DNA from 3 places in the Flexivirga oryzae genome. Region 1 is predicted to be linked to each of the others. Evidence: riboswitches for the same ligand, from Rfam matches in the RefSeq annotation. Region 1 holds a riboswitch; each other region holds the start of a gene.
What was found. A riboswitch is a leader RNA that binds a small molecule or an ion and turns the genes downstream of it on or off. The one in region 1 is predicted to bind S-adenosylmethionine.

Region 2: another riboswitch for S-adenosylmethionine. It lies ahead of metX (homoserine O-acetyltransferase MetX); the one in region 1 lies ahead of FHU39_RS21560 (LLM class flavin-dependent oxidoreductase).
Region 3: another riboswitch for S-adenosylmethionine. It lies ahead of FHU39_RS02340 (aminotransferase class V-fold PLP-dependent enzyme); the one in region 1 lies ahead of FHU39_RS21560 (LLM class flavin-dependent oxidoreductase).

The regions. Positions count from the first base shown of each region.
Region 1 is NZ_JACHVQ010000005.1:130,578-137,437, forward strand. It holds gene FHU39_RS21545 (flavin reductase family protein) at 1-73, opposite strand, end outside; gene FHU39_RS21550 (LLM class flavin-dependent oxidoreductase) at 70-1,203, opposite strand; gene FHU39_RS25135 (LLM class flavin-dependent oxidoreductase) at 1,200-2,075, opposite strand; partial or broken gene FHU39_RS25140 (LLM class flavin-dependent oxidoreductase) at 2,123-2,572, opposite strand; gene FHU39_RS21560 (LLM class flavin-dependent oxidoreductase) at 2,592-3,770, opposite strand; SAM riboswitch class IV at 3,840-3,950, opposite strand; gene FHU39_RS21565 (Rrf2 family transcriptional regulator) at 4,056-4,544, opposite strand; SAM riboswitch class IV at 4,649-4,766, shown strand; gene FHU39_RS21570 (amino acid ABC transporter permease) at 4,862-5,848, shown strand; gene FHU39_RS21575 (amino acid ABC transporter ATP-binding protein) at 5,845-6,621, shown strand; gene FHU39_RS21580 (transporter substrate-binding domain-containing protein) at 6,646-6,860, shown strand, end outside.
Region 2 is NZ_JACHVQ010000001.1:610,062-616,921, reverse strand. It holds gene FHU39_RS02860 (RNA polymerase sigma factor) at 1-733, opposite strand, end outside; gene FHU39_RS02855 (universal stress protein) at 1,066-1,446, opposite strand; gene metX (homoserine O-acetyltransferase MetX) at 1,549-2,706, opposite strand; SAM riboswitch class IV at 2,739-2,871, opposite strand; gene FHU39_RS02845 (DUF4192 domain-containing protein) at 2,968-3,999, opposite strand; gene FHU39_RS02840 (YkvA family protein) at 4,099-4,467, opposite strand; gene FHU39_RS02835 (EcsC family protein) at 4,469-5,176, opposite strand; gene FHU39_RS02830 (sulfurtransferase) at 5,313-6,203, shown strand; gene FHU39_RS02825 (SufE family protein) at 6,200-6,634, shown strand; gene FHU39_RS02820 (hypothetical protein) at 6,721-6,860, shown strand, end outside.
Region 3 is NZ_JACHVQ010000001.1:491,857-498,716, reverse strand. It holds gene FHU39_RS02350 (ion channel) at 1-398, opposite strand, end outside; gene FHU39_RS02345 (FtsK/SpoIIIE family DNA translocase) at 371-2,911, opposite strand; SAM riboswitch class IV at 3,480-3,593, shown strand; gene FHU39_RS02340 (aminotransferase class V-fold PLP-dependent enzyme) at 3,646-5,016, shown strand; gene FHU39_RS02335 (LysM peptidoglycan-binding domain-containing protein) at 5,443-6,150, shown strand; gene FHU39_RS02330 (ribonuclease J) at 6,347-6,860, opposite strand, start outside.

The sequences.
Region 1 (6,860 bases):
CACCGCTCGGGTGCGCGGCGAACACGTGCCGCAGGTGCCCGGTGTCGGCCACCGGCCGGGTGATCACGCTCATCGTTGCTGCCACTCCTTCGCCAGCAGTTGGAACGACCGCACGCGGTCGTCGTGGTCGTGTGTGATGGTGGTGACGAGCAGTTCGTCGGCGTCGGTGGTCTGCTGCAGCACCTGGAGTTTGTCGGCGACCTCGGCGGCCGTGCCGACGAACTGCGTGGTGATGCGGTCCACGACCAGGTCGTTGTCCGACGCCGACCACGGCAGCGCGCGTGCCTTATCCGGCGTCGGGAAGGGTATGGCGCCCGCCCCGGTCCGGATGCTGCGCACCCATGGCCCGTAACCGGTCGCGAGTTCCCTTGCGACATCGGTGGTTTCGGCCACCACGACGTCCGCCGACACGATGACGTGCGGGCGGGCAAGGGACGCACTCGGCCGGAACTGCTCGCGGTAGGCCGTCACTGCGTCCACCACGTGGGCCGGCGCCACGTGGTAGTTGGCGCCGAAGCGCAGCCCGTGCTCCGCGGCGAGCCGGGCGCTGTCGCCGGCGCTGCTGCCGTGGATCCAGACCTGGAGGTCGCTGTCCTCGCCGGTGGCGACATGTGCCTGCTCGCCGTTGGGGTGCCGGTAAGTGCTCTCCAGCAGCGCGAGCAGGTCGGCCACCTGCTCGTCGTACGGCTGGGGAGTGTGGTCGGGACCGCCCAGCAACTCCCGCTGGAGCGCGAACCGTGGCGAACCGACCAGCTGCGCGACGGGGAACGGCGGGGGCAGGACGAGTCCGCCCGGCAGCACCTGCGTGCGGGTGCGGGCGGGTGCACCGTCCGCCGGTGGCCGTCCTCCCGAGCGTCCCAGGCCGAGGTCGATCCGGCCCGGGTGCGCGGCGTCGAGCAGGCCGAACTCCTCGACGGTCGACAACGCACTGCGGTGACCCATCTGGACCGCGGCGGCGCCGACCCGGATCTCGTTCGTCGCCGCAGCAGCGAGTGCGATGGTCAGCGCGGGCGACACACCGACGACCCCAGGATTCAGGTGGTGTTCGGCGAACCAGTAACGCGCGTAACCGAACTCCTCGGCGCGTCGCGCCAGGTCCACGCTGTTGTGCAGCGCCTCGCGGGCGGTCGACCCGGACGAGACGTGGACCAGGTCGAGCACGGACAGCGGGACGGCCCGGCTGTTGCGCGCGGCGCCGGTCATGATGCGACCTCGTGTGCGCTCGCGGCCTCGCGCAGGGCCGGGAGGCCGAGGTTCCCCCGCAGGGTCGAGGCGTCATACGACGTGCGGTAGACGCCCAGCTCCTGCAGCAGCGGAACCACCCGGTCGACGAACGGGTCGAGCCCGCCCGGAGTCAGGTGCGGCACCAGGATGAACCCGTCGCAGGCGTCGTTCTGCACGAAGTGGTTCAGTTCGGTCGCGATGCTCAGTGGGGAGCCGATGAAGCTCTGCCGACCCGTCACCTCGATGACCAGTTCGCGGATGGACAGCTTCCCGGCGGACGCACGGTCTCGCCATTCCGCGGCGGTGGCGAGCACGTCCTCGTGTCGACGCACGCTCGCTCGCCCCTGGGCGAGGGTGTTCTCGCCCGGTGCCGGATCGATGTCGGGCAGAGGACCGTCGGGGTCGTACGCCGACAGGTCCCGGTTCCACAGCTGCTCCAGGACGTTGATGGCGGTCTGGCCGCTGACCTGCTGGCGTCGTATGACGTGTGCCAGCTCCTGTGCTTCGTGGTCGCTGTCGCCGACGACGAAAGTCGCGCCGGGGAGGATGAGCAGGTCGTCGTCGCCGCGTCCGTACTTCGGCAGGCGACGCTTGACGTCGGCGTAGAACTCCTGGCCCGCGTCAAAGGTGCTGTGCCTGCTGAAGATCGCGTCGGCCTGCGCCGCCGAGAACTCGCGACCTTCCTCGGAGTCGCCCGCCTGGAAGATGACCGGTCGGCCCTGCGGGGAGCGGGGCCGTTGAAGCGACCGGCGATGTCGAAGTGCCGATCGGAGTAGGTGTAGCTGCCCGCGGCGGGGTCGGTGATGAACCGGCCGGATGCGGGGTCCGTCGCCAGATCGTCGGCGGTCCACGAGTCCCACAGCTCCCGTGCGGCGGCGAGGAAGGATGACGCTCGCGTGTAGCGGTCCTGCTTGGCGAGGAAGCCACCGCGGCGGAAGTTCTCTCCGGTGAAGGCGTCCCACGACGTGACGACGTTCCATCCTGCGCGCCCGTCGGACAAGTGGTCCAGGCTCGCGAACTCCCGTGCCACCTCATAGGGTTCGTTGAAGGTCGAGTTGATCGTGCCGACGACCCCGAGGTGCTCGGTCACGGCCGCGATCGCGGCCAGGATCGCGAACGTGTCGGGCCGGCCGACCACGTCGAGGTCGTAGATCCGGCCACGCTGTTCGCGCAACCTCAGACCCTCCGCGAGGAAGAGGAAGTCGAATCTGCCGCGTTCGGCACTCTGCGCGAACTGGCGGAACGATTCGAACTCGATGTGGCTGCCGGCCGCCGGATCGCTCCAGACGGTCGTGTTGTTGACACCGGGGAAGTGGGCGCCGAGATGAACCTGCTTGCGATTGCTCATGATGTGTGGCTCCGTTCGTTCACGCGGCCGCGTAGCGATTTGCCGGTCGTGGGAGCCCGAAATGCTCCCGGAGGGTGGTGGTCGTGTAGCGCGGCCGGAACGCAGTGCGCCGTTGCAGGCTCGGCACCAGTTCCCGGGTGATGCGCTCCAGATCCCGCCCCAGCACGCCGGGGCGCAGGCGGAAACCGTCCAGGCCGGCTGCGGACCACTCAAGGAGCAAATCGGCGAGGTCTTCGCTCGTGCCGACGAACACCGCTGCATCGCTTGCGAACTCAGCACCGGCGAGGTCGTCCAGGGAGTTCTTCCGCTCGGTGGCAGCAGCGGTGGACGCCTCGAGGAAGACCACCAGGTCGGCGAGAACGCGGACCTGTGACGCCTCACGCCCGGCCGCGGTCGTCTGCTGCCTGACCTGGGTTGCGATATCTGCCGCGTGCCGGGAGTCGCGTGGCGTCGTCAGTGCGAGGTCGGCGGCCGCCCCGGCGAGTGCGTAGCCGCGCTCGTCGTGTGCCAGCAGCACGACCGGTGGTTGCCCCTGCGGTGGCCGCGGAGTGATCGAGGGGCCGCGGACGGAGAAGTTCGGGCTTTCGAAATCTATGTAGTGCAAGCGCTCCCGGTCGACGAAGCGACCGGTCGCGGTGTCCCGGATCTCGGCATCGTCCTCCCAGCTGTCCCAGAGTCGCCGTACGACCTCGACGTAGTCGCCGACCTCGCCGAATGCCTCGGCGACAGCGGCCTCGGATGAGCTGCCGTCCAGGACCGGTGCGGTCCGCCGCCCGATGTTGGCGAACTCGCGAGGGTCCCCGCTGGTCCGGACCCGGAGCCCGGCGCGGCCGGTGCTGACGTAGTCGAGTGTGGCGATCGACTTGGAGATGTGGAACGGCTCCGTGTGCGGCGCGATCGCGGTCGGCACCAGGCCGATCCGGTCTGTGACGGGTGCAACCCGCGCTGCGATCAGCGCCGAGTCGAGGTTTCCGTGCACCACGTCGGGTGCTTCACCGTCGACGGCGCGGGTGGCCGCGAAACGGTCGTCGATGGAGACGAAGTCGAGCAACCCGCGCTCGGCCTCCTGCACGAGACCCACCCAGTAGTCCGGACGGAAGAGTCGAGCCGGATCCGCGTCGGGCGTTCGCCAGGCGGCGGGATGCCAGCCCGCCCCGTCGAGAGCGACTGCGAGATGGATCGGATAGTCGTTGGACATCAGCATCACCTTCGTTTCAGATGCGGAGTCGCGAAGTGGTCTCTACCGAAGTCCGGCGGAGTGGACCGGGATTCGCGCTTGCGGCACCGGGCGGCGCCGCCAGGTCATCACCTGGAGCACCCCGCCGCGGTGGAGGGTTGCCGGACAGCCAGCCAGGGCTTGACGCTGTCTCTCGTGACCTGCTGTGAGCCTAACGTGACCCGCGAGCTCTGTCTAATCCATAGCGGTTAAGTAGGATTTAAATCACGTTCGGACCGGATGGGATTCGTCCTGTGTGGAGCTCGCTCAGCGAGGCAGCCAGGCGTCATCGGCGTTTGCGAACCGCCGGACCCGGGCCGGAAATCTGCCCGCGAGCAACTGCGCGAGGCTCACGGTGTCGAGGACGACGCGCATGCTGGAGCGCAGACTGACCCACAGCTCGGGCACATGCGTTGCGGTGCCTTCGTATTCGAGTTCGTGCGGCCGAACGCCGTGTACCTCGGCCAACGGTCCGTCGACGCTGCGAATGATCTCGCCGACGAAGATCTGCGTCGGATCTCGGGTGAGGGTGTAGCCGCCGGCGCAGCCGCGCTGTGTCTGGACGATACCGCTGCGGCGCAGCTGGCTCAGGATCGCCTCGACGAACTTGCGCGGCATGTCCTGGTCGGACACGATCCGGTCGATCGTCATCAGCTGGGGGTAGGTGGCGGCAAGTTCGAGGGCGCTGCGGACCGCGTAGTCGCTGCGTGCGGTGATCTGCACCGACGTCACCTCCTCGGCTCGTTTGGCCCCCACGATAACCGGCGTCGTTCCGTGTGGTCGGGCGCTATATCCCATCAGATGGATAGAGGATCACCAAAAGTTGCCTTAATAAAAATGAGAAGTTATGTTTCTGCTCAGGTGATGAGCGGCAGCGTCAAGCCCTGGCTGGCTGTCCGGCAACCCTCCATCCGCGGCGGGGTGCTCCAGGTGACCACCCGATGGGACTGCGGCCCGCGGCTCCCATAAGCGCGACGGTGCACGGCCGGGAACGGATGGGAGCTGCGGCTCCTCCGGTGTCCGGCGACCATCACGCGACACCCGAGAACGACGAGAGCGTGAGGAAATTCGGAATGGCACAGGTCCTTGCCGACCAGTGGTTGGCACCTCCCGATGCGCAGCGAGCGGACGCCGCCGACCCGATTGCGGCAGACAGCCGGCTGGTGGCCAGACGTCGTCCCGGCCGGTGGGTGGTGGCGGTCGTAGCGATCGTCCTGTTCGCCATGCTGGTCAACACCGTGATCACCAACCCGCGTTTCGAGTGGGATGTTGTCGGTGACTACTTCACGAGTACGGCGATCCTGCGTGGGCTCGTGCTGACGCTCTGGCTCACCGGTGCGGTGATGGTCAGTGGGTACCTGCTGGGTATCGCCCTCGCCGCGCTCCGCCTGTCGGACAACCATGTATTACGCACCGCCTCCTTCGGGTTCGTCTGGTTCGTGCGTTCGGTCCCGCCCCTGGTCCAGTTGCTCTTCTGGTTCGAGATCGCGTCCCTCTACCCGCGACTGTCCTTCGGGATCCCCTTCGGCCCCGAATTCGTCTCGTTCCAGACGGCCCACCTGTTCTCGGCGTTGGCCGCGGCATACGTCGCGCTGACGATCGACGCGGCGGCGTTCGCCTCCGAGATCGTGCGCGGTGGGCTGCTTTCGGTCGATGCCGGCCAGACCGAGGCAGCGCATTCGATCGGTCTGTCCAAGTGGCGCACTTTCCGCCGGGTCGTGCTGCCGCAGGCGATGCCCTCCATCATTCCCGCGTCCGGGAACATGCTCATCGGAATGCTGAAGGCCACGTCGCTGGTGAGCGTGATCGCGGTGCAGGACCTACTCGGCACCACCGAGTTGATCTACAACGACAACTTCAAGGTGATTCCTCTCCTCCTCGTCGCAACGATTTGGTATCTCGTGCTGACCACGGTGCTGTCCATCGGTCAGTTCCTGCTCGAGCGACACTTCGCGCGCGGGAAGCGCGGTGCGACGGGCACTCGATCGTGGGGCCAGCACTGGCTGCAGTCCCTTCCTCTGCTGAGCTACCGGCGCACCGGCAAGGGAGCCTCGTCATGACGACCACGACAACTCAGAGCGTGGATGTACGGATACGTAATCTGCACAAGGCATTCGGGGGCCGGGAGGTTCTCTCGGGCATCGACCTCGACATACCTGCCGGGAGCGTCACCGCGATCATCGGGCCGTCCGGATCGGGCAAGTCGACGTTGCTGCGGTGCATCAACCACCTCGAACGCCCGGACGCCGGTTATGTGCAGGTCGGCGGCGAGATCATCGGCTACCGACCGGAGGGTGGCAAGCTGCGCGAACGCAGCTCGCGTGACGTGGCCCGGCAACGCGCATCCATCGGAATGGTCTTCCAGCAGTTCAACCTCTTCGGCCACCGGACGGCGGCCCAGAACATCGCCGAAGGCCAACTCGCGGCCGGCGTCGGATCGGCGGCCGCCCGTCGACGCTCGGCCGAGCTGCTCGCCCGTGTCGGCCTCGCCGGCCGCGAGGGTGCCTACCCGAGCGAGCTTTCCGGCGGACAGCAACAGCGCGTGGCGATCGCGCGGGCGCTCGCTCGCGACCCACGGCTGATCCTGTTCGACGAACCGACCAGCGCACTGGACCCGGAACTCGTGGGCGAAGTGCTCGCTGTCGTGAAGCAGCTCGCGACCACGGGAATCACGATGGCAATCGTCACGCACGAGATCGGCTTCGCCCGTGAGGTCGCAGATCAACTTGTCTTCCTCGACGGGGGACAGATCGTGGCACAGGGTCCACCCACCGAAGTCCTGGACCACACAGACAACGAACGAGCCCGCGCCTTCCTCGCCGCGGTGCTCTGACAGCACTCACCCACGGAGAACGACATGAACACGCACAGCAAGTACCGATCAGCAACCCGGGTCCGACGCGGGCTCAGCGCCTTTGCCGTTGTCGGCGTCACCGCGAGCCTCGCCGCGTGCGGCTCGTCCTCGAGCGGGGGATCGTCGCCGGCCACAGCAGCCGGTGGCGGCAAGGACGTCGCCGCCGCCGCGGACTACGCCGCCAAGATCACCGTCGATCCTGCTGCCCGGAAGTTGTT
Region 2 (6,860 bases), on a different contig from region 1:
CCAGTCGCAGGTTGGCCTCGAGCAGGTGGTTCTTGGCCTTCTTGCCGTCCTGCGCGATCCACCACAGCTCGCGCTTGAGCTTCATCTCGATCTTCTCGCCCGAGTTGAGCTTCTCCTCGGCGAACAGACCGGCCTCGATGCGCTTGGCGAGCTCGACCTCCTGCTCGGCGTTGAGCAGGGCGACCTTGCCGATCTGCTTGAGGTAGTCCTTGACCGGGTCGGCGGTCGCACCGGCGGTCACGACCTGCTGTGCGGGTGCGTCGTCCTCGTCGTCCTGACGGATGACGAAAGCGTCGGACTCGTTCTCCTCGTCGCTCTTGGCGTCGGCCTCGTCGTCATCGGCCTTCTTGCGGCCGGCGGCGGTCTTCTTGGCGGTGGTCTTCTTCGCCGCCGCCTTCTTGGCGGCCGGTTTCTCGGCAGCGGCCTCGTCCTCGGCGGAGGCGCCGGGAGCCTTCTTGGCCGCGGCCTTCTTGGCAGCCGGCTTCTCGTCGCTCGTGTCGTCCGCCGGCTTCTTCGCGGTGCTCTTGGCTGCCGCCTTCTGGCTGGTGCCGCGTCGTGTCGTCGTGGTCGCGACCGCGCGCGCCGCGTGCTCGGTGTCCAGAGTCACCGCGATGCCCTGCTCGTCCAGCGCCCGCAGCACGGTCTTCATCCGCTGCGGAGCGATCTCACTGACCTCCAGTGCATCCTTCAGCTGCGTGCTGTCGATCGAGCCGTTCGCAAGGCCGGCGGCCATCAACTGTTGCAGCGCGGGATGCGCGAATTCCGCCGGCAGGGCCGGGGCTCCGGGGGTTTTCGACACTGGGTCCACCAACTACCTTCCAAGACTTTCGGCCCGCAGGTATACGGACATCACTACGCTGCCGTCCGAGGAGGACGGCCGACCGAGGTTGGGGTTGCGACGCGATCGCGAAACCGGGCTGGTCCGACCCGGCCGCGAGCACTTCCTCACCATTATAAAACGAGTCTGGGCACAGAACATTCCATCGCCCCGTCGCCGCCCCTCGGCGTGGCGTGTGCACGCACCCGAAAACTGCTGGGCCGCAGGCAGATCCGCCTCGCTGAGGCCTATTCAGAAGGCTTGACCGCAAGCACCGGACACGCCGCGTCGAGCAGGATCCGCTGCGCGTTCGCCCCCAGGATCAGCTTGCCGACCGGTGACCGGCGCCGCAGCCCGATCACCAGCAGATCCGCGGACTCGTCCTCGGCGATCCGCAGCAGTTCGTCGGTCGCGTCCTGCCCGGGCGCGACCGTGCGGACCTCGTAACTGACGTCCTGCTCGGCGAGCGCCTCCAGTTGTGCGTGTGCGTCCGGGGCCTGGTCCTCCCCGTCGGAACGGGCCGAGTCCAGGACGACCAGCGGGGTCCCGCGCACCACTGCTTCGGATGCCGCGCGCCGCAGCGCCGCCGCGCCCTCCTTGGTCGGCACGTATCCCACGACGACAGCCACTGTGCGATCACCTCTTCCGGCACACCCCCGATCCGAGGGGTAACGCCGACGCTACCGGACGGCCGCCACGCAGGGGCACGCCGTTCGGTGACCTGGGTCACGTCAGCCGGCTGCGCGCACCGGCCATCGGTGTCCACGGGCGTCCGCCACCGTCTCGGTCACGATGGCACCCACCTGCTCGGTCTCGATGAGGAAACCGTCGTGTCCGTGACCCGAGCGCATCATCCGGACGTGCCCTCGTCCGTATGCCGCAACCATCTCCTCGGACAGCGCCGCCGGGAAGAGCCGGTCGGTGTCGACGGCCGCGACCCGCAGCAGCCCCTGGTAGGAGCCGAGAACCTCCACCAGGCTCCCCCGCCCACGGGTCACGTCATGGGTGGCCATGGCGGCGGTGAGCTGCACGTAGGCACCCGCGTCGAAGCGCCCGACGAGTTTCCCCGCCTGGTGGTCCAGATAGCTCTCGACCGCGAACCGGCCGTCACACAACGGGTCCTCGCCGACCTGGGCACGCGTGCCGAAGCGGTCGTTGAGCTCGTCGGCGCTGCGGTAGGTCGTGTGCGCGATGCGGCGGGCGATCCCCAGGCCGGCGGCCGGGAACCGGCCGGTGCCGTAGTAGTCGCCGCCGACGAAGTCCGGGTCGGACGTGATGGCGAGGTTCTGTGCCTGGCCCCAGGCGATCTGGTCGGCGGTCGCGTGGGCGGCGCTGGCCAGGATGAGCGCCGACCGGGTCCGGTCCGGGTGGCCGGCGGCCCATTCGACGGCGCGCATACCGCCCATGGACCCGCCGAGCACCAGGAACCAGGCGTCGATGCCCAGCTCGTTCGCGACGGCCGCCTCGACCGTCACCTGGTCACGGATCGTGGTTCGCGGGAAACGCGAACCCCACGGCTTCCCGTCGGGGGCGATCGAACCGGGTCCGGTGGTGCCGCGGCAGCCGCCGAGCACGTTCATCGCGACGACGAACAACTCGTCGGTGTCCAGCGGCCGGCCGGGACCGATCAGCCCGGGCCACCAGCCGGGCGTCGGCTGGCCGGGACCCGCCTCGCCCTCGACGTGGGAGTCGCCGGTGAGCGCGTGCTCGACGAGGACCGCGTTGTCGGCTCCGGGTGCGAGACGTCCCCAGGTCTGGAACGTGACGACGACCTCGGGCAGGACCTTGCCGCTCTCCAGGACGACGTCGGTCAACCGGATCGCGCGCGCGTCGGGATTCGCGTCGTGCGGCGGTGCACACCATCGCGTCGCCGGGTGTATGACGGTCACCTGCCACTCCTCGAGCCCCAAGGGGCCAGGTGGCCCCGCGCTTGCCGAACCGCATGGTGCGGTCGACCTTGTCCTCACCCGGGGCACCCCACCGCGGTGGAGGGTTGCCGCCCAGCCAGCCGGGGCTGTGTCCGCCGAAATCAGCGGACGCTGGGACTCATGACGGGTATGACGGTAGCAAAATCGCGGGACCACGTCGAAGTGGTCGCCGGGTGCGTCTCACGGGGCGGGCAGCGTTCGCCGGTCCGCGCCCCGGTGGTGTCAGGCCGGTCGCTGTTCACCGTCGCCCGGACGCAGCCCGGCGTTCAGCGCCTGCGCGAAAAGCAGCGCGAGACGGCAGTGCCGGTCGATCTCGAGCGCCCGTGCGACCGCGATCGAGGCCAGCGCGCCGTTGCCGCTGGTCCAGCGGATGCCGGCGAGCAGCATCAGCACCGGCACACTGCGGGGCGGTGGGATGCATGCCACCCAGTCCTCCAGTCGTTGACCGAGGGTCGCCACCGGATCGTCGAACGAGTCGACCTCCCGCAACCACATGGGTGGCAGGCCCAGGTGGTGCGGATCGATCGGCGCGTCCACGTCGATCAGCTCCCCGGGCAGGAAGTCGGGCATCAGCCAGGACAGCACCTGGTCGCGGATCGTGATCGAGCCGACGGCGACGGTCGCGGCCGCGAGCGTGTCGACCGGCACCGCGTGGACCGGGGTCAGGCCGTCGAGCATGACCCGGGGCAGCGCCTGCGCGGTGTCGATCGGCAACGGCTCCCCGGCGGTGATCCGTGCCTCGACGGCGCGGGCGACGAGCGGGTGCCGGACCTCGAGCCGTCGAACCAGGTCGGCGCGGTGCTCGGCCGGGACCACACCACGCGCGACCCGCTCGGCCACCGGCGCGACGTCGATCGCGGGCGGCACCGGCGCCCACTCCCGCGGACAGATGTCACAGGAACACTGCTCGGCACGCCACCGCGCCACCCCGTTCTGGACGAGCAGGACGTGCGAGATGTCTGCCGAGATCGCGCGCAGCGAGTCGCCCAGCTCCAGCACGAAGAGCCGGTCCGCGGCACCGAGCCCGTCGTAACAGACCACCAGGACCTCGTCCGGGTCGCTGCGCGCGAACGTGGTCACGACGTGCGCGACCACGTCGGGGACCTCGGCGCTGGTGGGCCGGTCGCACCGGGCGGTGAGGCAGATGTGCCCGGCGCGGATGCCGATCACGACAAGACAGTGCCGGGGGACGAAGCCGAGGTTGTAGGGCAGGTAGGCGACGATCTCGCCGATGCCGTGCACGCTGGAGGTCATGCACCGCAGCGTGCGACGGCGGCCGGGTGGCCGGACAGCGCCCGTCATACCGCCTGGGGAGGGCGACTCACCCCGGCAGGGGGATGTGGACGGCCGCGGTCAGGACAGCCGCTCGCCCTTGATCGTGTCGCCGCGCCGCTGCTCCCATTCCAGGAAACGGTCGGTGTCGCGGGTGAGCGTGCTCGCCAGCCAGGCCAGCACCACGGCGTCGTCGGCCAGCCCCACCACCCCGACCAGGGCCTCGGGCAAAAGGTCGATCGGCGAGACGACATACGCGGCGGCCGCCGCCAGCAACGCAAGGTGCCCCGCGCTGACGCCGGTGTATTCGCCGCGCGCGACCGCCTTGGTCATCCGCGGCAGGCACGCGACCCGGGTGGTGATCGTCGGCCCACCCGGCTCGATCGCTTCCTGCAGCGCATCGGAGATGCGCCGCATCGCGGCCCACCGCACGCTCGGCAGGCGCGGCATGTCAACGTCCCCCGGCGCGCAGCAGTCGCTCGGTGGGCGGGAATTCCTTCCGGGCACCCTTGGCGATGCGCGACAGCAGGAACGCGTCCAGCCCGGCACCCATGACGCCGCCGGCCACCGGGATGCCCTTGCCGAGCTTGGTGAACAGTTTGTCGCCGAGCTGGCCGATCAGCCGGAACCCGACCGCCTTGTTGACCACCATGACCGCGGGCGGCGGCAACTGGCTGCTGGCGAGGTTGGCCAGCCGCCCCGTGCTCACGACGCCGGCCTTGCGGAGCACGTCGTCGGCGTCGCCGCCCACCAGGGTGAGGAGTATGGCGGTGCGCGTGCCGGGATCGGTGAGGTCGTAGCCGCGCAGGTGCGCGATCGCGGCGACCATCCGGGTGTTGATCAGGTAGAAGCCGGTGAGGTTGACCGGCAGCGCGACCGCCATGGTGACGAATCCGCCGAGGCTGGTGACGAACCCGGCGCTCGCCGCGAGCCGCCGGTGCTGGGAGACGACCTTGTCGATCGCCCGCTCGCGGTCGGCGGGGTGGTCCTCGAGCGCGGCCCGGGCCACGTGTTCGGCGCTGTCGAAACCCGCCTTGCCGTCGATGCCGATCGAGATCAGCCGCTGCGACAGGCTGAGCGCGGTTCCCCCGAGCGGCCCCTTGTCGAGGGGAACGGGCTGCTTGCCCTTCTTCTTGCTGCTCTTCTTCCTGCCCACCATTCCCCCATCCTGCCAGCCCGTCGGAGCCGAGGAAGTGACGACAGTAGCCGGTCCCTCGGGCGAAGCCGGCGCGCGGCACGCGCGGGTCGTCATACACGGGTGCGGACCCGCCACTCCCAGGGCGTAACGTTGCGTTATGGCTTACCCCAAGGATTCGAGCGCGGAGCTCGCAGACTACGCACACCCCGAGCGCCTGGTGACCACCGGCTGGCTCGCCGAACAGCTCGCCGGTGACCACCCCGGCCTGGTGGTCCTGGAGTCCGACGAGGACGTCCTGCTCTACGACACGGGCCACATCCCCGGCAGCTTCAAGCTCGATTGGCACACCGACCTGAACGACCCGGTCACCCGTGACTTCGTCGACGGAGAGGCGTTCGCCAAGGTCATGTCCGAGCGGGGTATCGGCCGCGACACCACCGTGGTGATCTACGGCGACAAGTCCAACTGGTGGGCCGCCTACGCGCTGTGGGTGATGACGCTCTTCGGGCACGAGGACGTCCGGCTGCTCGACGGCGGCCGGTCCGCGTGGATGGCCGAGGACCGCGAGATGACCCGCGAGGTGCCGACCGCGAAGGAGGCCGACTACCCGGTCGTCCAGCGCGACGACGCCCCGATCCGCGCGTTCAAGGACGACGTACTGGCGCACCTGGGCAAGGCGATGGTCGACGTGCGCTCCCCCGGCGAGTTCAGCGGCGAACTGCTGCACATGCCCGACTACCCGCAGGAGGGTTCGCTGCGCGGCGGCCACATCCCCGGCGCCCGGTCGGTGCCGTGGGCGAAGGCTGCGCGTGAGGACGGCCGGTTCAAGAGCCGTGCGGACCTGGAGGGGCTCTACCAGTCGGAGCAGCAGCTGGCACCGGACGAGGACGTCGTCGTCTACTGCCGGATCGGCGAGCGCTCCTCGCACACCTGGTTCGTGCTGACGCACCTGCTGGGCTTCGGCAAGGTGCGCAACTACGACGGTTCGTGGACGGAGTGGGGCAACGCGGTGCGCGTCCCGGTCGAACAGGGAGACCCGACCACGTGAGTGCCGACCTCCCCGCGCCGCTGGCCGAGCTGATCGACGACTTCGGCTCGGTCGGGCCGAAGGATCGCCTGCAGCTACTGCTCGAGCTGAGCGAGGAACTGCCCGACCTGCCCGCGCGGTATGCCGACCATCCCGAGCAGTTGGAGCAGGTGCACGAGTGCCAGACACCGCTGTTCCTGGCGGTCGAGGTGACCGACGGGGACGTGCACCTGTTCTTCAACGCGCCCAAGGAAGCGCCGACGACGCGCGGTTTCGCGGGCATCCTGCACACCGGGCTGGACGGGCAGCCGGCACAGGTCGTGCTGGACGTTCCGGACGACATACCCTTCAAATTCGGACTCGCCGAGGCCGTTTCCCCGTTGCGCATGCGGGGAATGGTCGCCATGCTCTCTAGGATCAAGCGGCAGACCAGGGCTCAAGTGGCGGACTGAAGGGGGCCGCGGAGTCCACGACACTGAAATCCGAATGCGTTAGGTTGCGCCATATGAACTCCTTGGGCAATAAGAAGTTACTTGCCGTGCCCGCGGTCGTCGCGGTCATCGGGCTGGTGTTGCTGATCATCGGGCTGCTCAGCGGCTCGAGCGTGAAGCTCACCCAGTTCAGCAACGGCAGCACGTTGTCGATGGACGGCGGCTTCTCGGTCTACAGCCAGACCGC
Region 3 (6,860 bases), on a different contig from region 1:
TCCCGGCTGACATGGGTGTCGGCGAACATGTACCGGATGAGCGCATACGCCGTGTAGAAGTAGAACAACGCGTGCGTGACGTCGGACGCGAGTGCCAGCGGGTCGTTGTCGGGCACCAACGCCGTCAGGACGGTGAGTATGACGGCAGGCGACCCGATGCACACCGAGATCCAGGTGAGCGCGGGCGTCAGCCGCACCGCTGCGACGGCGACGCCGAGCACGACGAGCTGGAAGAGCGAGAAGAACGTTCGCCCGGCAGAGGATTCGGTGGTGAACGGGTAGACCAGGATGCCGAGCAGCTGCACGGCCAGCAGTACGGCGGACGGCAGCGCGCGGACCCGCTGCAGCAGGTTGCCGCGCGGCGCCGGCGTCAGTCCCTGCGATCGGTGAGTTGCCACGCGTCTTCGCTGTCGCCGGCGTCCCCGGTGTCGGCGGCGGCGTCATACGGCTGCTCGGCGCCGGGCGGGTCCTCACCGCGCAGCAGCGCCAGGGTCGTCGGCAGGTCGTCGGGCTTGACCAGCACGTCGCGTGCCTTCGAACCCTCCGACGGGCCGACGATGCCGCGGCTCTCCATCAGGTCCATCAGCCGGCCGGCCTTGGCGAAGCCGACCCGCAGCTTGCGCTGCAGCATCGACGTCGAACCGAACTGGCTGTTGACCACGAGCTCGGCGGCCTGCAGCAGCAGGTCGAGGTCGTCGCCGATGTCCTCGTCGATCTCCTTCTTGGGCGCCGAGACCTGCACGTCGTCGCGGTAGACCGGCTTGAGCTGCTCGCGGACGTGCGAAACCACCTCTTGCACTTCGGTTTCGGTGACCCAGGCACCCTGGACGCGCATCGGTTTGGAGGCGCCCATCGGCAGGAACAGCGCGTCACCCTGACCGATCAGCTTCTCGGCACCCGGCTGGTCGAGCACGACCCGCGAGTCGGCCAGCGACGAGGTGGCGAACGCCATCCGGCTGGGCACATTGGCCTTGATCAGACCGGTGACCACGTCCACCGACGGCCGCTGGGTGGCCAGCACCAGGTGGATGCCGGCGGCACGCGCCAGCTGGGTGATGCGGACGATCGACTCCTCGACGTCACGCGGCGCGACCATCATCAGGTCGGCGAGTTCGTCGACGATGACCAGCAGGTAGGGGTAGGTCTGCATCACCCGCTGCGACCCCGGCGGCGGCGTCACCTTGCCGGCCCGCACCGCCTTGTTGAAGTCGTCGATGTGCTTGTAGCCGAACGCGGCGAGATCGTCATACCGCGTGTCCATCTCGCGCACGACCCACTGCAGCGCCTCGGCGGCCTTCTTGGGGCTGGTGATGATCGGGGTGATCAGGTGCGGAATGCCTTCGTATGCCGTCAGTTCGACGCGTTTGGGGTCGACCAGGACCATCCGGACCTCGTCCGGGGTCGCGCGCATCATGATCGAGGTGATCATCGAGTTGACGAACGACGACTTACCGGCGCCGGTGGCACCGGCGACCAGCAGGTGCGGCATCTTCGCGAGGTTGGCGATCACGTAACCGCCCTCGACGTCCTTGCCGACGCCCATCACCATCGGGTGCGGGTTGCCGCGGGCGGCGCCGCTGCGCAGCACGTCGCCGAGGCTGACCTTCTCGCGGTCGGTGTTGGGGATCTCGATGCCGATCGCGGACTTGCCCGGGATCGGCGACAGGATGCGGACGTCGGCGGACGCGACGGCATACGCGATGTTCTTGGAGAGGGCGGTGACGCGTTCGACCTTGGTGCCCTGGCCGAGCTCGACCTCGTAGCGGGTGACGGTCGGGCCACGGCTGAAGCCGGTGACCTGGGCGTCGACACCGAACGAGTCCAGTGTCTGGGTCAGCGCCTCGACCACGCGGTCGTTGGCGGCCGAGCGTGCCTTCGGCGTGGTGCCGGGCTTCAGCACTTCGTTCGAGGGCAGCGTGTAGGTGACGTCGCCGGCGAGCTGGAGTTGCTCGACCCGCTGCGGCAGCGGGGTGGTCGGGGGTGCCTGCAGCGGTGCCACGGCGACCGACTCCGGCGGTGCGCCCTTGGTGCCGGGCAGCGGCACCGCACGTGCGTCGGCGGCCGGCCGGGCCTCCGGAGTCGTGCTGGGCGGGGTGTCGCAGTCGACGTCGAAGACCTCGCTGTCGCCGGGGTCCTTCTCGCCGGGGCGCAGCACCCGGCCGCTCTTGGTGCGTCGCGGGACGACGGTCGCCGCCTGCTCGAACGGTTCGTCGCCGTCGAGACCGGGGTCGTCCGACTCGTCCTTCTTCGGCTTGCGCCGACGCTTGCGCTTCCCGCCGTCGATCTGGTCGCCGTGCAGGTCCTGGGCGACGGCGTCGACCGGCTCGTCGTCGTCCGAGCCCGGCCCGCCGTGCTCGAAGAGGCGCGCGCGCAGCATCATCAGTCGGGCCGGGATCATCGAGACCGGTGTCGCCGTCATCACCAGCACGCTGAAGATCAACAGGATCGCCAGCAGCGCCATCGCGCCGACCGTGTGCACCGCCGCGACCAACGGACTGCTGGCCATGAAACCGACGATGCCGCCGGCCCCGCGCAGCGCCTTGGTCTGGCTCGGCTGGGGGATGTCCTTGGCGATGCTGGTGATGCCGCACACCGCGATCGCGAAGAGCGCGAGGCCGACCATCACCCGGTTGGTGCCCTGGTCACCGCGCGGTGAGCGCATGAGGTGCACGCCGATCAGGACCAGCACCAGCGGCAGCACGAGCGCGCCGAGCCCGAAGGTCCCGGCGACGATCGCGTGTATGACGTCGCCGACCGCTCCGGTCAGCCCCCACCACTCGCGCGCGGCGATGATGATGGCGGCCGCGACCAGCGCGAAGCCGAGGCCGTCGCGCCGCAACTCCGGCTCGAGGTCGCGCGCGGAGTGCCCGACCCGACGGGCCGCGCCCCCTGCGACGTGCGCGACACCCATCCAGGTGCCCTTCGCGGCGCGCAACGGCAGCGGCAGGCCACCGCTCGCGGGCTTGCCGCCGGACCGTGCCTTGGCCGGCGACTTCTTCGCAGGTGGGCGCGTGGAACTGCGTCCGGACGACGGCCGGGAACGCGAGCCGGACCCGCTGGACCCGGATTTGCTCCGGGTCGCACGCGTGGTCGCCTGCGACGATGACGAACGAGTAGGCACCCAAACACCGTACGCGAGAGTCCCACCAGCCTCATACGAAACACGCCGCTCGGTCGGGCGGCGCCTTCCCCGGGCATACGTCGCCCCAGTGGGGACTCCCGCACGCCCCGGGCCGGTTTCCCGGTCATAGCTCGCCCCAGGGGCGACTCCGGCACGCCCCTCGCCGCATTTCCGGTCATAACTCCCCCCAGTGGCGACTCCCGCACGCCCCGGGCCACCACACCCGGGCATACGTCGCCCCAGTGGGGACTCCGGCACGCCCCGGGCCGCCATACCCGGCCATACGTCGCCCCAGTGGCGACTCCGGCACGCCCCCGGGTTGACGCCGACCACCCGGGTTCGGCTACATTTGCCACCAGGTCACGAGTCTCAGCGTCAAGCCCCGGCTAGCTGAGCGGCAACCCTCCAACCGCGGTGGGGTGCTCCGGGTGACGACCGGGCCGACGTGCAGACACGCCGGCAAGCGCGGATCGGCCCTGCACTTGCGCCATCGTCGATCCCTGGATCGACGAAGGAGCAGCACCTTGAGCATCACCATCGACCCCCGGCAGGACACTGCCCAGCACCGGTTCGGCATCCCGGAGACCACCGCACCCGCCCCGAAGCGCTCCGGCGAGGGCCTGCCGCAGACCATCTCCGCCGACCTCGGCGTCCCGACGGTGCACCGGACCGTCACCGACTACGCCAACTTCGACCACGGTGCGACCACCCCGGCGCTGCTGCAGGTGGCCGACGCGGTCACCAAGGTCCAGCGACGCTACGGCTCGGTGCATCGCGGTGCGGGCTACGCCAGCCGCGTCACGACCGGCTGGTTCGAGGCGGCCCGGGCCGAGGTGGCCGACTTCGTCGGGGCACGCGCCGACGACCAGGTCGTCTTCACCCGCAACACCACCGACGCGCTGCGGTTGCTCGCGCACTGCGTCCCGCAGGACGCACAGGTCTTCGCCTGGGAGTCCGCACACCACGCCGCCGTGCTCCCCTGGCCGGGGTCGCGCACCACCCGGCTGCCGGTGCCGACCAGCACCCCGCACGCCGCGCAGCTGCTGCGCGAAGCACTGCAGCACTCCCCCTCGACCACCAACCTGGTCGTCATCACCGGTGCCTGCAACGTCACCGGTGAGATCTGGCCGGTGGCCGAACTCGTCGCAGTGGCACAGGAGTTCGGCGCCCGGACGGTGCTCGATGCCGCGCAGTACGCACCCCACGTCGCGCTCGACATCGCCGCCCTGGGCGTCGACTGGGTGGCCTTCTCCGGTCACAAGCTCTATGCCCCGTATGGCGCAGGCGTGCTCGCCGGCCGCACCGACTGGCTGGACGCCGCGGACCCCTACCTGCCGGCCGGTGGCGCGACCGCCCGGGTCCACCGCGACCACACCCAGTGGCACCGCGGTCCGGCCCGGCACGAGGGCGGCACCCCGAACGCGGTCGGCGCCGTCGCGATCGCGGCCGCCTGCGCCACCCTGCGCTCGAACCGCACGACCATCGCCGCGCACGAGGCGCAGCTGTACGCACGCCTGCACGCGGGCCTCGCCGCCATCCCCGGCGTGCGGATCCTGGCGGCGCTGGGCGACCGGCCCAACGTCGGTGTCGTGACGTTCACCGTCGACGGTTACGAACCGTCACTGGTCTCCCAGGTGCTCGCGGACGAGCACGCCATCGCCGTGCGGGACGGCCGGTTCTGCGCCCACCTGCTGTGTGACGCGATCGCCGGCGACGATGCCACCGCGATCCGCGCCAGCCTCGGCCTGGCGACCACCGGCGAACACGTCGACCGGTTGGTGTCGGCCGTGCGCCGGCTGGTCGAGCACGGACCCGCGCTGTCCTACGTGCACACCGGCGACGGCTGGTCCGCACCGGCAGACCCCCGGGATCTGGCCGAACCACTGCCCTGGTGACGCGCCGGGGCGGCATACCCGGCGGTGGGCGCCGTGACGAATGTGACGCACGCGACACGATTTCCTGTGACCTTCGCAACACTTCCCAAAAAAGTCACGAAATGGTCACGACTGAACTTGGAAATCGTCGCCGGACCACGTAGCTTCGAACATCGGTGGTTCAAACCTCGTCCCCTGGCGAAGGTCAGATCCATCCCCGGAGCCGTGCAACCCGGCACAGTTCCGGTCTTGGCCTGTGGCCCGCTGCGCACAACCTCGTCGAGCGGCCATCGAAGCCCGGGACGGTCCCGGAGGCCCGACGAGGACGGGGAACCCAACTTCGGCCGTGCCACGGCCTTGGGGTGAGAGCAGGCCTCCTGGCCTGCCGGGCACCTGACAGCCCGACCCGACAGCTAACCCCGCAAGCGCACGTCAGGAGAGGAATCAATGGACCTCAGCACGAACATCAGCCGCAAGACCCGCGTCGCCGGCATCGGGGTTGCCGCCGCCGCAGCCCTCGCCGCAGCCGGCGTCGCCACCGCGAGTGACGCGCACGCCGCCTCGTGGAGCACCTGGGACGCCGTCGCCGCCTGTGAGAGCGGTGGCAACTGGGCCATCAACACCGGCAACGGTTTCTACGGTGGCCTGCAGTTCACGCACCAGACCTGGATCGGCTACGGCGGCGGCGCTTACGCGTACAACGCCAACCTGGCCAGCAAGTCGGCGCAGATCGCCATCGCCGAGAAGGTGCTCGCTTCGCAGGGCCCCGGCGCCTGGCCGGTCTGCTCGGTGCGCGCGGGCCTGACCCGTGGCGGTGCGCCCGCCACGACGCCGGCACCGGCACCGAAGGCGTCGACGCCCACCTACACGGCGCCCAAGAAGACCTATACCGCGCCGAAGAGGACCTACACCGCGCCGAAGGTGTCGCGCTCCAACACGCGCCCCACCGTCACCGCGCCGAAGCAGAGCTACACCCTTCCCAAGGTGACGCTCTCCGGGAAGTCGGTCACCGTGAAGTCCGGCGACACGCTGAGCGAGCTGGCGCACAGCCACCACATCAAGGGTGGCTGGCTGGCCCTCTACGCCGCCAACAAGAGCACCGTGAACGACCCCAACCTGATCTTCGTCGGGCAGCACCTCAACCTGCCGGCCTGATCCGATCGGACGTCGCCGCCCCCGCGGTGACACCGGCGAAGGCCCCGTCCCACCATGCGGTGGGCCGGGGCCTTCGTCATACCTCAGCGGATCGTCGCTCCTGGGCGGATCCCCTCACGCGAGAGTGCAGTTGTGGTCGTTCCGGGTATGCCGCAACGACCACAACTGCACTCTCGGCGCAGCGCGGCAGCGGCGGCTACGCGTCGATGACTATCGGGATGATCATCGGGCGGCGGCGCAGCTTCCCGCCGACGTAGCTGCCGACGGTGCGCCGGATGACCTGCTGCAGCTGGTAGGTGTCGCTGATGCCCTTCTCCCGGGCCTCCTCCAGCGCAGCCTCCAGCTTGGGCCGCACCTTGTCGAAGACCTCGTCGTCCTCGGCGAAGCCGCGGGTCTGGATCTCCGGGCCGCTGACGATCTTCCCGTTGTCGGCATCACGGACCACGATGATCGTCACGAAACCCTCGTCGCGCAGGATCCGGCGGTCCTTGAGCATGGTCTCGTCGGTGGTGCCGACCAGCGAGCCGTCGACATACACGTAACCGCACGGCACCGCGCCGACGATCCGCGCGCGCCCGTCGAGCAGGTCGACCACGACGCCGTCCTCGGCGAGCAGCACCCGCTCGGCGGGCACCCCGGTCGCCTCGGCCAGCTCGCCGTTGGCGACCAGGTGCCGCCATTCGCCGTGGATCGGCATGACGTTGCGCGGC